3 regions of the Candidatus Pantoea multigeneris genome follow, and region 1 is predicted to be linked to each of the others. Evidence: predicted binding sites of a transcription regulator. Region 1 holds the regulator's gene; each other region holds the start of a gene.
What was found. Region 1 encodes Fur, which represses iron uptake genes when iron is present. Its sites were predicted from a motif close to ATAATAATGAGAACNACTATCAA; they were not measured.
Positions count from the first base shown of each region.

Region 2: a site for Fur is predicted at 4,260-4,282, ahead of exbB (tol-pal system-associated acyl-CoA thioesterase). Genes of this name have one in related genera too.
Region 3: a site for Fur is predicted at 1,779-1,801, ahead of fhuE (ferric-rhodotorulic acid/ferric-coprogen receptor FhuE). Genes of this name have one in related genera too.

Region 1 covers NZ_VWXF01000006.1:189,377-195,964, forward strand. Annotated here, with positions in the region: gene pgm (phosphoglucomutase (alpha-D-glucose-1,6-bisphosphate-dependent)) at 1-870, opposite strand, end outside; gene seqA (replication initiation negative regulator SeqA) at 896-1,432, opposite strand; gene ybfF (esterase) at 1,679-2,443, shown strand; gene ybfE (LexA regulated protein) at 2,600-2,881, shown strand; gene fldA (flavodoxin FldA) at 3,011-3,541, shown strand; gene fur (ferric iron uptake transcriptional regulator) at 3,889-4,332, shown strand; gene F3J40_RS15410 (hypothetical protein) at 4,383-4,775, opposite strand; gene glnS (glutamine--tRNA ligase) at 4,937-6,588, opposite strand, start outside.
Region 2 covers NZ_VWXF01000002.1:284,297-290,884, reverse strand. Annotated here, with positions in the region: gene ftsP (cell division protein FtsP) at 1-130, shown strand, start outside; gene dkgA (2,5-didehydrogluconate reductase DkgA) at 203-1,030, opposite strand; gene F3J40_RS06780 (AraC family transcriptional regulator) at 1,223-2,128, shown strand; gene F3J40_RS06775 (DedA family protein) at 2,139-2,801, opposite strand; gene metC (cystathionine beta-lyase) at 2,906-4,096, opposite strand; gene exbB (tol-pal system-associated acyl-CoA thioesterase) at 4,369-5,088, shown strand; gene exbD (TonB system transport protein ExbD) at 5,093-5,515, shown strand; gene F3J40_RS06755 (MFS transporter) at 5,780-6,588, shown strand, end outside.
Region 3 covers NZ_VWXF01000004.1:337,889-344,476, forward strand. Annotated here, with positions in the region: gene fhuE (ferric-rhodotorulic acid/ferric-coprogen receptor FhuE) at 1-1,652, opposite strand, end outside; gene F3J40_RS12400 (LysR family transcriptional regulator) at 2,019-2,897, opposite strand; gene F3J40_RS12405 (CitMHS family transporter) at 3,236-4,531, shown strand; gene F3J40_RS12410 (H-NS family histone-like protein) at 4,695-5,084, shown strand; gene F3J40_RS12415 (LLM class flavin-dependent oxidoreductase) at 5,119-6,420, opposite strand.

The DNA of each region.
Region 1 (6,588 bases):
CAAACCGGCCATTGCGCACTCTGACGAACAGTCCATGCGCACGACGCCATCTTTATCCAGATGCATAAAGCGGAAGGTCTGGTCGATCGCATCGTTAACGATGGTGATATCCAGCTTGTAGTGCTCGGCAATGCGCTGCCAGTAAGCCATACCTGATCCACCCAGTGGATCAACACCGATTTTCAAACCCGCTTTTTGAATCGCCGGGAAATCAATCACCTGTGCCAGGCCTTCAACGTAAGGCTGAATCAAATCCTGCTCAACGATGCGGCCACTCGCCCACGCCTGATCCAGTGGTAAGCGCTTAACGTCTTTCAGCTCACCTTTGATCAGTTGATTAGCACGATCTTCTACCACTTTCGTGACGTTGGTATCAGCCGGACCGCCGTTTGGCGGATTGTACTTGATACCACCGTCTTCCGGTGGGTTGTGCGAAGGCGTAATAACAATACCGTCAGCCTGTGCGCCGCCACGTTTGTTATGTTCGAGAATGGCATTAGAGATAGCAGGGGTTGGCGTGTAGCCGTTGTCCTGTTGAACAATGACATCCACACCGTTCGCTGCCAGCACTTCCAGCACCGAGATGATGGCCGGCTCGGACAGCGCATGCGTATCTTTGCCGACATAACACGGACCGGTGATCCCGTTTTTTTGGCGATCTTCGGCAATCGCCTGGGCAATGGCCAGGATATGTTGCTCATTAAAGCTCTGACGCCCAGCGCTACCGCGGTGGCCGGAAGTCCCGAACTTCACCGCATGATCCGGATTAGCGGCATCGGGCTTAAGGACGTAGTACTGTGACGTTAATTGTGCAACGTTAATCAAATCGCTCTGACGGGCAGGTTGTCCTGCACGGGGGTGATTGGCCATTGGCGCTTCTCCCTGACGCTTCGGTTTAAATGGTGCCGCAAACTTTCTCTGTCAGTTCCGCCGGGAACTGCATTGCCAGCATAATATGCTCTACCATGCTGCATTTGCGACCGGTATTGGTATTGGTAATCACCCAGTACGGTGTGCCTGGCACGTGCTTCGGCTTCGTATGGGTGCCATTCTGCAACAGCGTCTGCTCATCACCCGCAAAATAGACACGAGTGCGCCCCTGCAGTGACGCAGAAGCATCAGAAAACGCTTGTGGATCAAGACGATAAAGCGTTGACAAAATCAGCATAAAACGGTTAACCGCTTTTTTCTGCTCGGCATACTCATCTGACAACAGTAATTCACGCACCGCACGTACGCGATCCTGTGGCCCTTTGCGCGTCTCTTTTGGTGCAATGCTTTCTGCCGGGCGGCTGACCGCAGCAACAGGCGCTGCTTGCCCAGGCGTAAATTTAAGCATCCGCCGTAAAATGTCAGAGGCGCTCTCCCCAATGTGTTGAGTATGGCTGGCAATGTAGCGGTAGAGATCTTCGTCAACTTCAATCGTTTTCATCTTGGTCCGTATCGTTCTTGCTCATGACAGAACCGACCAACCGCATACAGAGTTAAGAAAAATCTGGCCTGTACACGCCGGGAACGGGTTCTAACATCAGGATTATAAAGTTAAATTCAGGTGGGTCGAAAGTCTTCAAACCGATTAACCGCAAAAGTCAGAATATCACCCAATTGCACGCTAGCCCCCCGAAATCGTGGAAGCATGATACCCTAAGGCAAGGTCACAACCGTAAAGAACTTTGCCATGATTTTGAACGCTCGTCTGCAAACTGAACAATCGACTGCTGATTCTCTCCCCATTCTGCTTATTCATGGCCTGTTTGGTAGCCTGGACAACCTCGGCGGCCTGGCACGCGGCCTGAAAAATGATCGTCCACTGATTCAGGTTGATGTGCGTAATCACGGTCTCTCGCCACGAAGCGAAGAGATGAACTACCGCGCCATGGCGCAGGACATGTTCGACACGCTGGACCATCTGGGTATTGATCGGGTTTCCGTCATTGGCCACTCCATGGGTGGAAAGATTGCCATGACCATGAGCGCCATTGCCCCTGAGCGTGTCGAGCAGCTCGTGATGATCGACATTGCGCCAGTGGATTATCAAACCCGACGTCATGATGAAATTTTCGCGGCCATTCGCGCCGTGACAGCGGCAGGTATCGTTTCCCGCAGCGAGGCGGCGCAGTTGATGCGCGAAAGCTTGCCTGAAGAGGGCGTGATTCAGTTCCTGCTGAAGTCGTTCCAGGAGGGGGAGTGGCGCTTCAATGTGCCGGTCCTCTGGGATAACTACAGCACGATTTCTGGCTGGGAGGAGATTCCCGCCTGGCCTGAACCGGCGCTGTTTATTCGTGGCAGTGAATCACCGTATCTGGATAATCGCTACCGAGATGCCCTGTTACGTCAGTTCCCGGCCGCCCATGCGTATGTCATCAGCGGAGCCGGGCACTGGGTTCATGCAGAAAAACCCGAAGCAGTACTGCGTAGCGTGCGGCGATTTTTTGCACTTTAACAGCAATTGCTTGCCGACCAGTGGTTTAGGGTTGGCGTACGCCGCCAGGCTAGAGTATGATGGCGCGCTAAAATTTCAGGCCATGCTCAGTGAGTGGGCCTGAATGATACCTAAATAAACATCGCGCAGTGTGCGCCCATTCAGTTTCACAGAGTCATGGCTAAAGAAAACACTGATCGTACCACGCTCGATCTGTTTGCCGATGAGCGCCGCCCCGGTCGTCCCAAGACCAGCCCGCTTTCGCGCGATGAGCAACTGCGTATCAATAAGCGCAACCAGTTAAAACGCGATAAGGTGCGCGGATTGCGCCGTGTCGAACTTAAACTGAACAGTGAAGCCGTTGAAGCACTGAACACCCTTGCTGAGCTTCGCAACATCAGTCGTAGCGAATTAATTGAACAAATTCTGCTGGCGCAACTCAAAGCAGCGGATGAGTAGAAACCGCACGCAGTAACACAAACCAGGGGCTGATAAAGTACCGCCCCTCTCCCCGGTCTGCTATCATTCGCACAATTACGCAGGCATACACATTTATCCCACAATCCGGATGTAAGAGGTTTTTTATCCATGGCAATCGTAGGCATCTTCTTTGGCAGCGATACCGGCAACACTGAAAATATTGCGAAAATGATCCAGAAGCAGCTGGGCAAAGACGTTGCTGACGTGCACGACATCGCTAAAAGTACCAAAGAAGATCTGGAAGGTTACGACATTCTGTTGCTGGGTATTCCTACCTGGTACTACGGCGAAGCCCAGTGTGACTGGGATGACTTCTTCCCAACCCTGGAAGAAGTGGACTGCAACGGCAAACTGGTTGCGCTGTTTGGCTGCGGCGATCAGGAAGATTACGCTGAATACTTCTGTGATGCGTTGGGCACCATCCGTGACATCATCGAACCGAACGGTGCAGTGATTGTCGGCAACTGGCCAACCGAAGGCTACCACTTTGAAGCCTCTAAAGGCCTGGCCGATGACAAACACTTCCTCGGTCTGTGCATCGATGAAGATCGCCAGCCAGAATTGACTAACCAGCGCGTTGACGGCTGGGTGAAGCAAATCAAAGATGAACTGCAGTTAGACGCGATTATTAACGCCTGATGTGCATTTTCTATCAATGTGAGCGCTGGCTCACATTGATGGAAAGGAAACAGCGATAGAAATAATAGCCACACGTTTTTTATTTTCACCTGCAACACTGTACAATACCCACAACGGTCATCCGCCTATTCTCCTCCTGGATTGCAGGACAGCGGAACAACCGACATCTGATGCTCCACCTCTGGCTCAAGACTCTTCGCCTTACAGCCTGTGTTGATTTATCCGGTGTTCGGGTTTTCATTTTGCTGCGTCGGTTCTATAATGAGACGCAAATGAGAATAGCGCGTGACCAACATTCAAGGCCAAGCGCCACAAAGTGACTCGCTAAGTAACAGGACAATATCCGCATGACTGACAACAACTCCGCATTGAAGAAGGCAGGCCTGAAAGTCACGCTTCCACGACTGAAAATTCTGGAAGTGCTTCAGGAACCTGCATGCCATCATGTCAGTGCGGAAGATTTGTACAAACGTCTGATCGATATCGGCGAAGAGATTGGCCTCGCAACCGTATATCGCGTTCTTAACCAATTCGACGATGCTGGCATTGTCACCCGTCACAACTTTGAAGGTGGCAAGTCTGTTTTCGAACTGACTCAGCAGCAGCACCACGATCACCTGATCTGCCTGGACTGCGGTAAAGTGATTGAGTTCAGCGATGAATCCATCGAGACTCGCCAGAAAGATATCGCGACGCGTCACGGTATTAAACTGACCAACCACAGCCTGTACCTGTATGGTCACTGTGCGTCTGGTGACTGCCGTGAAGATGAAACACTGCACAACGATTAATCTTTGATGCAGTAAAAAACCCGCCACTTCGGCGGGTTTTTTTTATCTCTTTAGACCACTCGGGTCTCTTGCAGGTAGCGCCAGCGCGGCACGCGTGAACTAAAATCCAGCACCGCAACAGCGATGCGGCTGTGGCTTTCACCATTCATCATCTGTATTTCGCGGTATTGCACCGTCACTTCTTTTTCGTGCGCTGAAATCAAACGATGCTCGCAGGTTGCAATGCGCATGCCCTCTCTCGCCCCTTGCAGACGGCGAAACAGCGCTTCAGTATCATTGAAATTTAACGCCGCACCTTGTGGTGTCACCATGGTAAATTCCGGGTGAAAGTGCGAGAGAAACAGTGACATAGCATCTGAATCGTTGGAGTGATTAAAAATTTGTTCGATCAGTTGGTGCAACTCCACAACACTATGGCGAGCTTCCTGAGCAAGAGATGTCATTTTCCTTACGACTTCCTGTTATGAATGAACTTTATGGCTCCCAGCCTACCGAAATCTTGCCTGTTTGCCTCAGAGAATACCTAAATTGCTTGAATATCAGACAACGCCCATCATGCAGATAAAAAAAACGCCTGAAATCAGGCGTTTTTTTCATTCAGCGATTACTCGCCCGCTTTTGCCCAGGTATCACGCAGGCCAACCGTACGGTTGAACACCAGATGACCGGGCTTGCTGTAGACGCTGTCGGCACAGAAGTAGCCTTCGCGTTCGAACTGGTAAGGTGCGCTGGCTACCGCATCAGCCAGGCTCGCCTCAACGAAGCCCTGCTTGATCTGCAGAGAATCAGGGTTGATCGCGGTGAGGAAGTCCTCTTCCGCACCCGGATTCGGTACGCTAAACAGACGGTCGTACAGACGAATTTCTGCTGGCAGCGCATGCTGCGCTGAAACCCAGTGGATCACACCTTTCACTTTGCGTCCGTCAGCCGGATCTTTGCTCAGCGTATCGAGATCAACCGAGCAGTACACCGTAGTGATATTGCCTGCGTCATCTTTCTCAACGCGATCGGCACGGATCACGTAAGCATTACGCAGACGCACTTCCTTGCCCAGCACCAGACGTTTGTACTGTTTGTTGGCTTCTTCACGGAAATCCGCGCGATCAATCCACACTTCATGGCTGAATGGCACTTCACGCGTACCCATTTCTGGTTTATTAGGATGGTTAGGCATCGTAATAATTTCGGCGTGATCGGCTGGCAGGTTTTCCAGTACCACTTTGATCGGATCGATAACGGCCATAGCACGCGGTGCATTTTCGTTGAGATCGTCACGAATGCAGGACTCCAGCGACGCCATCTCTACGATGTTGTCCTGTTTAGTCACACCAATGCGGCGGCAAAACTCACGAATAGAGGCTGCGCTGTACCCACGGCGACGCAGACCAGAAACGGTCAGCATACGTGGATCGTCCCAGCTCTCGACCACATTTTCGCTCACCAGCTGCGTCAGCTTGCGCTTCGACATCACGGCGTATTCGAGGTTAAGACGAGAGAACTCGTACTGACGCGGGTGCACCGGAATCGTGATGTTATCCAGCACCCAGTCATACAGGCGGCGGTTATCCTGGAATTCCAGCGTACACAGCGAGTGCGTAATGCCTTCCAGCGCATCAGAAATACAGTGGGTGAAGTCGTACATCGGGTAGATGCACCACTTTTCACCGGTCTGGTGGTGTTCAGCGAACTTGATGCGGTACAGCACCGGATCGCGTAGCACGATAAAGCTGGAAGCCATATCAATTTTGGCACGCAGGCAGGCTTTACCTTCAGCAAAACCACCGCTGCGCATTTTTTCGAACAGGGCGAGGTTCTCTTCCACGCTGCGATCGCGGTACGGGCTGTTTTTGCCCGGCGCAGTCAGCGAGCCACGGTATTCGCGAATCTCATCAGCCGACAGTTCATCAACATAGGCCAGGCCTTTGTTGATCAGTTCAACCGCATACTGATGCAGCTGATCAAAATAGTCAGAGGAATAGCGTACATTGCCGCTCCACGCGAAGCCAAGCCACTCTACGTCACGCTTGATGGATTCAACGAACTCCATGTCTTCTTTTACTGGGTTGGTGTCGTCGAAACGCAGGTTGCACTGACCTTGATAGTCTTGTGCGATGCCAAAGTTCAGGCAGATAGATTTCGCATGACCAATATGCAGATAGCCATTGGGTTCAGGCGGGAAACGGGTATGCACGCTGTTGTGCTTACCGCTCGCCAAATCTTCGTCGATGATCTGACGAATAAAGTTCGTTGGGCGGG
Region 2 (6,588 bases), on a different contig from region 1:
GCTGTTAGTGACGTTCCCGCAAACTTCGTCGGAACACTTCCCGTTTGTCTACTACAGCCAAACGCTGGAACTGGCCGATCGCGGCACCGCTGGACAGATGATGGTCTTGCCCACGGCGGGATCGTTTTAAGTCTGATACCCGCAAGTAAAAAAAGCCCGGCATGGTTTGCCGGGCTTTTTTTATGGATGAGCGGGGGCGATTTTAACCGCTAAAACTGTCCGGGTCCGGGCCGAGGCGTTTGCCCTGATCCAGTTTAGTGATTTCACTGATTTCTGGTTTTTCCAGACGGAAATCAAACACGGCAAAATTCTCTTCGATCCGTGATGGCGTGACCGATTTAGGAATGACGACGAGGCCACTGTCCAGATGCCAGCGAATCACAATCTGTGCCGGGGTTTTGCCATATTTCTGCGCCAGGTGCTTAATGATCTCCTGATCAAATACCCCTTCGCCTCCCTGAGCCAGCGGGCTCCAGGATTCGGTCTGAATCTGGTGCAGGGCATTCCAGGCGTGCAATTCTCGCTGCTGCAACAGCGGATGCAGCTCAATCTGGTTAATCACCGGTTTAACCCCGGTTTCATTCGCGAGGCGCGTCAGGTGTGGCTGGTTGAAATTACACACGCCGATGCTTTTTATTTTCCCTTGCTGCTGCAACTTAATCAGCGCTTCCCAGGCCTGCACATAGTGATCCTGCTGCGGCACTGGCCAATGGAGTAGATACAAGTCCACGTAGTCCAGCTGCAGTTTTTTCAGGCTTTCATTCAGGGCCTGTTCCGCATTCTGCTGCTGGTCATTCCACAGCTTGGTGGTAACAAAAATCTCCTCGCGCGGTACGCTGGCGTTTTTCAATGCCAGACCCACACCCTCTTCATTTTTGTAAATTGCGGCGGTATCGATGGAACGATAGCCGACCTCAAGTGCTTTTAGCACTGCTTGTTCCGTATCCTTTTGGCTGGCCTGCCAGACACCCAGACCCAACTGGGGCATCTTATTTCCATCATGCAGTTTGATAATCGGCTGATCTGCCATAACAACTCCTTTCTTTTGCAGTGGGCTAACAACGAGTAATTCTAGTCAACAAACGGCGCTGCTGGGGGAATTGTGCCGCAAGAAGTGTAAGGACATGCTGCCTGTTTCTACTGCTCTCTTGCCTGATCCTCCAGAACGATGGTGATTTGTACTGTCTGCTGGCAAACTGAATTTTTCGCGAGGAGCAGCGCTATGGGCAACGAAGAACTCTGTCAGCAACTGGCACAGCAGGTGATAAGCCTGATGACACAGCAACGGGAACAGCTGTGTACCGTCAACAATGTCAGCCTGATTTATGCCAACCAGCACTGCCCGCGCACGCCGCTGATGTACCAGCCCGGCATTGTGATTCTGTTTCAGGGGCGAAAAACCGGCTATCTCGGCAGCACGGTTTTTCATTACGATGCCACCAAATATCTGATGCTTACCGTGCCGTTACCGGTGGAGTGTGAAACCTGGGCCAGTCCTGAATCACCGTTGGCAGGGATGTGCGTCAGCGTGGATATTGCCGGTGTGCAGGATCTGCTGATGGAGATCGGCCATGATGAGAGCTTCCAGCCCCAGCCGCAAACGTCGGGCATTCACTCCGCTTCCCTGAGCGCAGAAATGCTCTGTGCCGCCGAACGTCTGTTGGATGTGATGACTCACCAACGCAATGCCCGCGTGCTGGGGCCACAGATCGTGCGGGAAATTATCTACCATGTACTCACCGGGCCGTGCGGCGGCGCGCTGCTTTCACTGGTGAGCCGCCAGACGCAGTTTAGCCAGATTGCGCGCGCGTTGCGGCGTATTGAAGCGCACTTTGCGGAAAACCTCAGCGTGGATCAACTGGCAGCCGAAGTGAACATGAGCGTGTCGGCATTCCATCATAACTTCAAGGCGGTAACGCAAACGTCGCCGCTGCAATACCTGAAACGCTATCGGCTACATCAGGCCCGTTTGCTGTTACTGGAAGGGGTTCGCGCCAGCGTGGCGGCGGTACGTGTCGGTTACGAAAGTCCTTCGCAATTCTCGCGTGAGTTTAAACGTTACTTCGGCGTGACGCCGGGGGAGGAAGCCGGGCGGGTGCGCCAGACGCTGGCAGAACCAGCGAACTGACGCACTGAAATCAGGCGGTTTTTTGGCGACGTTTACGCCAGATAACCACAATACTGCCGGTCAGACCGAAGAACAGCATGCACATCGGCAGCACCATCAGGATGGCCATCACCTGATCTTCATGGCGTTTGATAAACGGTACCTGGCTGATGCCATAACCGAGCGCGACCAGAATGCCTACCCAGAGTGCGCCACTCAGCCAGTTAAACAGCTGAAAACGGCCATTCTTGAGGCCAGAAATACCCGCAAGCGTAGGCAGCAGCGTGCGGACAAACGCCAGAAAACGGCCAACCAGCAGCGCCATCAGACCGTGGCGGTTGAACAACTGCCACGCACGCTGGTGATACTGTGCCGGTAGGTGCATCAGCCAGCCTTTCACTATTTTTGAGTTACCCAGCCAGCGCCCCTGTAGATAGCTCAGCCAGCAGCCAAGACTGGCGGCAGCGGTGAGGATTATCATGGTCGGCACAAATTCCATGACGCCTTTGGCGATCATCGCGCCCGCCAACAGCAACAGGCTATCGCCCGGCAGGAAGGCGGCCGGCAGTAAACCATTTTCCAGAAACAGCGTCAGGAACATCACGCCGTAAACAACCCAAACCACTTCTGGATTGGCCAGCGCAGCGAAATCCTGATGCCACAACGCGCGCACAATCTCGTGTAAAACACCCATCTGTTATTCCATCGAGTTTCAAGGATTCTATTTTAACCGGCACAGGGCTTATGCAGCGGATTGACCGCCCACGGCCCTGACCGTGGTTGAGCTAATATTGATGTTTAATGCTTTAGTCGGGCAAACCCGGCCGCCAGATCGGCAATCAAATCGTCTACGTGCTCCAGCCCAATGTGTACGCGCACCAGCGTGCCGGTGAAATCCACACCCCCCGCAGGACGGATAGCGGCTAACTCTTCCGGCTGATTCGCCAGAATCAGTGACTCATAGCCGCCCCATGAATAGGCCATGCTGAAGTGATGGAAGCCATCGAGGTAGTGAGCGAGCTGCTCACGGCTCAGCTTCTGATGAAGAATAAAGGAGAACAACCCACTGCTACCGCTAAAATCGCGCTGCCAGAACTGATGCCCTTTACACTGCGGCAGAGCCGGGTGATTGACGCGCGCCACTTCCGGCTGCTGTGCCAGCCACTCAGCGACTTGTAAGCCACTCTCTTCATGCTGACGCAGACGCACGGCCAGGGTACGCAGACCTCGGCTGGCCATATAAGCCGTATCTGCATCGACCATCTGGCCCATCAGGTAGGAGTTCTCACGCAGTTGCTCAAGGCAGCGGGCGTTGGCCACGGCGGTGCCGATCATGGCATCGCTATGGCCGATAAGGTATTTGGTTCCTGCCTGGATCGAGATATCGATGCCATGCTCCAAAGCGTTAAACAGCACACCTGCGCCCCAGGTATTATCAAGCATGATAATGGCTTCTGGCGCTTTGGCTCTGACGGCTGCAACGATGGCAGGAATATCCTGCACTTCCATGGTGATGGAAGCGGGTGATTCAAGGAACACGACGCGGGTATTAGGTTGGATCAGCTCCGCGATCTCACTGCCGATGCAGTGGTCGAAATAGGTGGTACTGACGTTCATTTTGCTGAGGATTTTGCTACAAAAATCCTGCGTGGGTTCATACACCGCGCCGCTAACCAGAATGTGATCGCCTGCAGAAACAAAAGCCAGAATGGCGTTGGAAACTGCGGCAGCACCGCAAGGGTAGAGAACACAACCGGCACCGTTTTCCAGCTCGGTCATCGCATCCTGCAAGGCGAAGTGGGTTAGCGTGCCACGGCGACCATAAAAGAGTTCACCTTTAGCGCGACCGGCAGTGGCCCGTTTCTTATCCGCTACGGTATCAAATACCAGAGAAGATGCGCGTTGAATGACGCTGTTAACCGAGCCCTGGGTATATCGCTTGCTGCGTCCTGCACTGACCAGCGTCGTATCAAGTTTTTTGGTTGTCATCACTGCCTGCTTTTGCCGCTACTCACAAAGTCTTCACGTTATCATGAAACCCCGCCTGACGTGAGTCTGATTCATTCTCAACCGCATGCCTTTTATGGCTACCCTCCACAAAAAATGTCAAATGCAGAGAATTGAGAAGGAAAAGCGCAGCATTTGATTGTAAATAGTAATGAGAACGACTATCAATTCGCTGTCAGTCTGCTATTATTTTGCCCTGATTCGGGAACTGTGCATGACAAGGTTGGAGACGCAGCGTGGTAGCCAGTGATTTGATGCAAACGGACCTCTCCGTTTGGGGCATGTATCAACATGCGGATATCGTGGTAAAAGTGGTAATGATTGGCCTGTTACTGGCTTCAGTTGTTACCTGGGCAATTTTCTTCGGTAAGTATGCTGAGCTGAGCGCTGCTAAACGTCGCCTGAAGCGTGAGCAACTAGCGATTGGTGAAGCACGTTCGCTGAAAGAAGCAGAGCGTATTTCAGCGGAATTCAGTGCAAACAGCCACAGCCTGGTGCTGTTGAATGATGCGAAGAATGAGCTGGAGCTTTCCGCCGGTGCCGAAGACACCAACGGTATTAAAGAACGTACCAGTTTCCGCCTTGAGCGTCGTGTGGCTGCCTTCAGCCGCCATGCAGGCCGCGGCAACGGTTTCCTCGCCACTATCGGTTCTGTTTCCCCGTTCATCGGCCTGTTCGGTACGGTGTGGGGCATCATGAACAGCTTTATCGGTATTGCTAAAACGCAGACCACTAACCTTGCTGTGGTTGCACCGGGCATTGCAGAAGCACTGCTGGCAACCGCCATTGGTCTGGTAGCGGCAATTCCGGCCGTGGTTATCTATAACGTGTTCGCACGTATGATTGCCAACTACAAAGCCTCTCTGGGTGACGTAGCGGCACAGGTTCTGCTGCTGCAAAGCCGCGATCTCGACCTGGGTAACTCCAAAACTGAGGCTCCGCACGCAGCGGCTCAGAAATTACGCGTAGGTTGATCTCATGGCGATGCATCTCAACGACGGCACCGAAAGTGATGGTGAAATGCATGAAATAAACGTCACACCGTTTATCGATGTGATGTTGGTTCTGCTGATTATCTTCATGGTGGCTGCGCCGCTGGCAACGGTTGATATTCGTGTCAATCTGCCTGCCTCGACCAGCACGCCACAGCCGCGCCCAGATAAACCTGTTTATCTCTCTATCAAGGAAGATAATCAGCTCTACGTGGGCAACGATCAGGTCACGAGCGATAACCTGGTGAGTGTGCTGAACGCACAGACACAGGGCGATAAAGAAACCACCATCTTCTTCCAGGCAGATAAGTCAGTGAGTTATGAAACCCTGATGAAAGCGATGGATGAGCTGCGTGGTGCAGGCTACCTGAAGATTGGTTTGATGGGCATGGAGAGCGTGCAGAAATAACGCTCGCATCCGCCAGAAAAAGCTCCCTTATGGGGGCTTTTTTTATGCCTGCGGTTCGGTGGATTTGTGGTTTCTCGTAAAGAAACTTCATTTGGTATTTAAAAATGTTAATTGCTGTAAATGCCAGTGGTTCATGCTGGCTGAGATGAACTGTTAATTTCTTGTTACTTTTGGCAGGGTGGGAGTGCGGCGAACAGTGAGGGTGGTCACGGTAATAGGGCAAATAGCAGGCTACAAGGGGGAAAAAATATAAGGAAAGCCAATATGAGCCAAAGTGAGACCGTGCCTAAGCCACAAAAAAGCGCCGCGAGGACAATCTTCAATGTCACCAGTGGCAACTTCCTCGAAATGTATGATTTTATGGTGTTTGGCTACTACGCCACCGCCATTGCCAAAACCTTTTTCCCTGGAGATAACCCCTTTGCGTCGTTGATGCTGACGCTCATGACCTTTGGTGCAGGCTTCCTGATGCGTCCTCTGGGTGCCATCGTGCTGGGTGCTTATATCGACCATCATGGCCGTCGTAAGGGATTACTGCTGACGCTGGGACTGATGGCGATCGGTACGCTGACCATTGCGCTGGTGCCGGGTTACGCCACCCTCGGCGCGGCTGCACCGGTGCTGATTCTGCTTGGCCGTTTACTGCAAGGCTTCTCCGCAGGCGTTGAGCTGGGCGGGGTATCTGTTTATCTCTCCGAAGTGGCACCTCCAGGCCGTAAAGGCTTCTTTGTGAGCTGGCAGTCTGGTAGCCAGCAGGTTGCGGTGATCTTCGCGGCGCTGTTAGGTCTGCTGCTCAACCACCTGTTAGATAAAGAAGCGGTCAGCGATTGGGGCTGGCGCATCCCGTTCTTTATCGGCTGTATGATTGTGCCGTTCCTGTTCTGGATCCGTCGTATGCTGGAAGAGACGGAAGCGTTTAGCCAGCGTAAGCACCACCCTTCCATGGGTGAGATCATGCGTTCAGTGGCCAGCAACTGGACACTGATACTGGCAGGCATGCTGATGGTGGTCACCACTACGGTGATGTTCTACATGATCACCGCGTTTACCCCGACTTTCGGCAAAACCGTGCT
Region 3 (6,588 bases), on a different contig from region 1:
TCGGTGCGGAACACCGAGAAGGAGGTGGTGAGGCGACCATTGAACCAGTCTGACTTCAGGCCGGTTTCGTAAGTTTTGCCGCGGATCGGATCAAGGTATTGCCCGGATGTATTACGTTCCGTCTGCGGCTGGAAGATTGACGTATAGCTGGCGTAAGCTGACCAGGTGTCGTTAATGTCGTAAATCAGACCAGCATACGGCGTCAGATCGTTTTTGCTCACGTTCGCGGTGGTGCCGTTGGTGCTGTATTGGGTATAGCGCGCACCCGCAATCAGATGTAACGGATCCAGCAGCGAGAAGCGTGCAGCGGTATAAACCGATTTCTGACGAATGGTGTCGTCGGAATAGAGTGACCAGTCGCTCCACTCCGGATAGGCCACATTCCCGTTCCAGTTGTTGAAATCGCCCAGATCCAACGTCTCGGTAGGGGATGAATTGAAGAAGCGGCTGTGCTGACGGCTATAGTTTGCACCAAACATCAACTCATGCTGGCGACCAAACAGCTCGAACGGTCCGCTGGCATAGGCATCAAAAGCCGCCACCTTGCGCGTTCCTTTATTCCAGCCGCCATAGCCCACTACGCCTTCGCCGGTTTCCTGATCTGGATTGCCATAACCATACATCAGCAAGGTGTTGAAGACGTTTTCGGTGTAGGTGCCATTCACACGCGCCTGCCAGCCGTTAGCAAAGTTTTGCGTCAGCGTGGCATAAACCTGTTTGATCTCTTTGTCAGAGAAGGTCCAGTCTGGTGCGGCATTGAAATGGCGGCTGTAGTTAACGCGCGTGCCATTGCTGTACCAGATCGGCATCCCGCCCCATGACGGGTCATTGGTATGGCTTTCCTGATAAATATACCCCACCGAAAGTTGAGTACTGTCGGTTAGATCGGCATCAATCATGCCGTTGAAGAATTTATCGCGTTTGTGGTAGCGATCCATCCAGCTATCCTGATCTTGATAACCTGCGATCAGGCGACCACGCACGTTGCCCGACTCCGTCAGTGGAGCCTGCAAATCAGCCACATAGCGCTGGTTATCCCAGGTGCCGTAGCTGGCTGAAACGTTGCCTTTAAACTCACGGCTGTCTGCGTGTTTACGCAGCATATTCACAGTTGCAGACGGGTTACCGGAACCGCTCATCAGGCCGGTAGAGCCACGCACAACTTCGATGCTGTTAAAGAACGCGCTATCGAGTGAAGAGTCGCCGAAGTCCCACACGTTGCTCTGTGTGGCAGGAATACCATCAAACTGGAAGTTATTGATATAGAATCCGCGCGCGAAAAAGTTCTGTCGATCGGAGTCAATTTGTGACAGCGTCACGCCAGTGGTATTCGCCAGCGCATCACCAATATTTTGCAGGTTCTGATCTTTCAAGCGCTGTTCAGTGATCACACTGATCGACTGAGGCACATCACGGGGTACCAGATTAAGCTTGGTGCCTGCTCGGGTGCTTTTGACCGCATAGTCCTGGGAATCCTGCTGCGAACTGCTGCTGTCACCGCTGGCGCTGGCATCCGCATTGACCGTCAACGTAGGCTGATCGGTACTGGCGGCATGCGCCAGCGCGCTAGCTACTAACAGCGTGAGAAGCGAGAGACGAAGTGGTGTTTTTGGGACGAACGAATCCCTGACGCGCGAAACATCATTAATCATGAAATCCTCTGACGGCTTTTATTGTTGTGTTGCAAGAGGTGCAGACAAACGCATTGCCCACTCTGAACGGGGCGAGACGATAGGCTTCACCTAAACTATGCTGAATCATTCAGCATAACTTACAGAATGCTGATGAGAACTATACGCATTATTATTATCAGCGCAAGTTGTTACTGTCAGTAGCTACCGATTATTTACAATAAAGCTTACCTCAATGAAATTATTTCATCTGGACTGCGCGGAATAATGATTTTGCTGCGTGATTATCGGAGTGAAAATATATCTTTATTGAGGCAAAGGCAGAACTAAAAACCCTTTAACGCGAGGAGAAGATGCACGACATCCGTGCGTGCATTTTCGCTATGCTCACCAGCGCCAGTGTTTTTCGGCCAGTTCGACTAACAGACGTGAAGCAGGCGAGAGCTCGCTCAACGAGCGGAACTGCCAGCCGAAAGTACGCGGCATAATCACTAACGGCAGATGAATTTCAGTTAATAACTCCTGCCCCTGTAACAGACGGCGAGAAATAAAACTCAGCAGTTGGGTCTGCGCAATCACCTGACGCATGGGTGACATGGTATTACTTAGCATCTGGACTCTCGGCGCCGCATAGCCCCCACTGCGCAAGCGCTGCTCTAACCATTGCCGTGTCGCTACGTTATCTGAAGTCAGTAACCAACGATATTGCTCTAGCTGCTCTGGTGTGGGGTGAATGCCCGCTAGCGGGTGGTTACGACTGGCGACCACCACCACCGGATCTTCTACCAGCGGTCGGGTGACAAATTCATTATTTTGTCCCGGTAAGAAGCCCAAAATCAGATCGATCTTGTTCTCACGCAGTTTTTTCTGCAGCAGATCGTTCAGACCCACCTGCACTTCCAGTACGGCCGTAGGGGCACGCATCAGCAGTTCATGTGTTAGCTGTGGCAACATGAATTCTGCGGCGGTTGCGGCAACGCCAATGCGAATCACGCCCGCTTTGCCCTCTCCCAGAGCCTGCATGTCTTGTCGCGTCACCTGCATCAGGTGGACAACTTTTTGAGCACGTTCACAAAGTAGGATACCCGCTTCCGTCAGTTGCATGCCACGGCCAACTTTCAGAATGAGTCGGGTTGAGTACATTTTCTCAAGGCGCTGGATGCATTTTGTCAGTGCGGGCTGAGTGATACCAAGGGACTGAGCGGCCTTGCCCAGGTGCCCGGTCTCGCGTACCGCCAGTAGGTAATGTAGATCTTTCAGTTCCATTCATTCCTGCCAGGAATTTAGTCATAAAAATGAGAGAATATTATTTATCTTCAGGTAATGCCAGGATGGTTATACAGCATTGGAGAAGGGACCGGAAGGCAAAGCCTAAATAGGTTGTAAATATCAGTGTCAAAAACGACACTGTCTATAAACCGGCACTGAAATCACAGGGGGAATATTCCGAACATAAAATGATCGACACGGGTCAGCGTTAATTAATAACCATGACTATTTACTACTGAAAAATGAAAAACACCAACGCCAGAACTGTTTCATATTTGTATTTTTTGTGATGCGTGATTGTAAAAAATAATAAACCTCTGATATAGGAAATAACTATGCTATTGATCATCAGCCTGCTTATGATCGTCACTTTTATTGGCTTGCTTTTGAGCAAAAAAATGTCGGCGATAACCGCTTTGATCCTGATTCCAACCCTTTTCGCCCTGCTGGCCGGACACACAGGGGATACCGGGGAGATGGTGGTGAAAGGGTTGCGTACCGTAGCACCCACCGGAGTGATGCTGATTTTTGCCATGCTCTATTTTATGAGCGTGACTGACGCCGGGATGTTTGATCCCATCATCAGAAGAATCGTCTCTTCTGTTGATAGCGATCCGGTAAAAATATACCTCGGCACCGCATTACTGGGCTTTATTGTGGCCCTGGACGGTGATGGCGCTACGGTATATATGATCGTACTCTCCGCTTTTCTGCCAATTTACGAACGCGTGGGATTATCAAAACTCAAAGCGGCTTGCATCCTGCTGCAATGTACCGGACTGGGTAATATGTTTCCCTGGGGTGGTCCAACGGCGCGTGCCGCAGCCGCAGTGAAAGCCGATATTTCATCGTTATTTGTTCCGATGCTACTGCCATTATTGGCCTGCGTAGTCTGGACATTTGTCATGGCATGGATATTCGGCCGTCAGGAGAGACGCCGTCTGGGTTTCTCGCCAGAGACCTCTTCAACAGTGCCAACACTCTCACTGCCGGAAAACAGTGGTCCGGCCTGGCGTTTCTGGTGTAACTGGGCATTGACCATTGCACTGATGACCGTTCTGGTACTGGATGTGATCCCGATGCCGTGGTTGTTTATGTTAGCGACCGCGCTGATGTTCTTAATTAACTATCCGAAACTGTCGGAACAACAGGAACAGCTGCAAAAACATGCGGGAGCGATTCTCTCCGTTGCGAGCCTGATTTTTGCCGCCGCCGTCTTTACGGGCATCTTCTCCGGCACAGGGATGGCGGACAGCCTGGCAAAAGGGATTGTCCATGTCATCCCGGATACGCTCGGCCCTTACCTCGCCCTGATCACAGCGCTAATCAGTATTCCGGTGACCTGGATGGTGTCTAACGACGTGTTCTATTTCGGGATGCTGCCGGTACTGGTTGAAGCCGCAGGACAGTACGGGATTGAGCCTATTGAGATGGCGCGTGCCGCTTTAGTCGGGCAGCCGGTACATATCCTCAGTCCCTTAGTGGCTTCCACCTATTTGCTGGTGGGGATGCTGCAACAGGATTATGCCCAGGTGCAGCGCAACACCCTGCGTTGGTCTTGTGCAACATCACTGGTATTACTGATCGCCAGTCTGGCAACGGCCGGGTTTCCCTTTTATCACTCGAGTTAATTAATTCCACTATTCGGAACGAGGTGCGCCTCGTTCCATTTATTTTTATTAAATCGTGTTACGTCTTCAGTGTAAATTTTCGACGCTTTACTCATATCGCTTTCTTTCTCTTTTTGCCGTAGACTCCCCGACTCAGATAAAGCAGTTTTATAAAGGATAATGAATGAGCGAGGCGTTAAAGTCTTTAAATAACATTCGCACGTTGCGTGCTCTGGTCCGTGAAATGGACGTGGACATGCTTGATGAGATGTTAGATAAATTCTCAGTGGTAGTTACAGAACGGCGCGAAGAAATGGCGTCAGAAAACGCTGCCAGTCAGGAAAAAGCCGATAAGCTTGCTCAGTATCGTGCCATGCTGCTCAATGATGGAATTGATATCAGCGAATTGATGGGGAGTGCTCAGGAGAGCAAAACTCGTGCCGCGCGCCCAGCAAAATACCGCTACACCGATGAAGATGGTGCGGAGAAGACATGGACCGGCCAGGGTCGCACACCTTCACCGATTAAGAAAGCCATCGACAACGGCGGCTCTCTGGAAGACTTCCTGATTTAAGCGAAAGCCAGCCTCAACGGCTGGCTTAGTTTTATCAGGCCACCGGCAAACCTAAGTTCTCACGCAGCGTCGCGTGTTCATAATCTTCATGGAACAGCCCACGGCGGCGCAGTTCAGGAATAACCAGCTCAACAAACAGGTCCAGTTGTTCTGACATCACCGCAGGCATGATGTTGAAACCGTCTGCACCACCCTGCTCCAGCCAGAGCTGGAAGTCATCGGCAATATCTTCAGCCGTACCGACAATCACACGGTGACCACGGGAACCTGCTGCAACCGCCGCTAACTCACGCAGCGTCAGGTTTTCGCGTTTTGCCATATCGGTCATCAGTTTCACACGGCTCTGATTCCCTTCACCCAGCGGAACTTCCGGTACCGGGCCATCCAGTGGGAACTGGGACATATCCATGCTGAAACGCAGCGAGAGCTGGCGTAAGCCATTTTCGATATCAACCAGTGAGTTCAGCTCTTTCCACAGTGCCTGTGCTTCTTCACGCGTGCGTCCAACAATCGGCATCACACCCGGCATAATCACCACGTGCTCTGGATTACGACCTGCCGCAACCACCTGATCTTTCTGCGAGCGATAGAACGTTTGCGCCTCTTCCAGGCTCGCCGCCGCAGTGAAGATCACTTCTGCGGTTTCTGCGGCCAGTTTTTGCCCATCGGCAGACGAGCCAGCTTCGATAATCACTGGACGCCCCTGTGGAGAACGGGTGATGTTGAGCGGCCCCTGCACCTGGAAATGCTCACCCTGGTGGTTAATAGGCTGAATTTTTTCATCCACGAAGTAGCGGCCACTCGCCGCGTCTGGCTGCACCGCCCCCTCTTCCCAGCCTTCCCACAGTTTGAAGGCCACGTCCAGGAACTCACGCGCACGGCCATAGCGCTCTGCGTGGTTGGGCATATCATCACGGCTAAAGTTACGTGCGACATCAGCAGAGAAAGAAGTCACGACATTCCATGCGGCACGGCCACGGCTGATGTGGTCCAGGGAGGAGAACGCACGCGCCATGGTGAAAGGATCGCTAAACGTGGTGGAAGCCGTTGCGGCAAGACCAATACGGCGTGTATTAACAGCCAGCGCCGACAACAGGGTCAGCGGCTCAAGGCGCGCCATGGTGGATGGCAGGCGATACATGCTGGTCGCCAGCGCATCGCCAACAAAGAAGAGATCAAACGTGCCCGCTTCCGCTTTCTTAGCCAGCGTGATCAGCCAGTCGATATCGGTTGGCGATCCGAGATTTTCCGTTAACCGCCAGCCGCTCACGTGCTGACCAACCGGTTGTACAAACAGACCCAAGCGCAAACGACGTTGTTGTGATGAACTTTGCATAATCTTCCTGGTTCAAAAAAGTGCATAATGCATAAACAGAATCAATTCTGGCATTTTACCGCTTAGCGCTGACAAAAGCCGCCCTTTCTAAATCTCATATTTGCATTTGCTTATCTGTTTTTCACATATAGAAGATAATCGCTTTCCTGTAATCTTGATCCCTTGGTT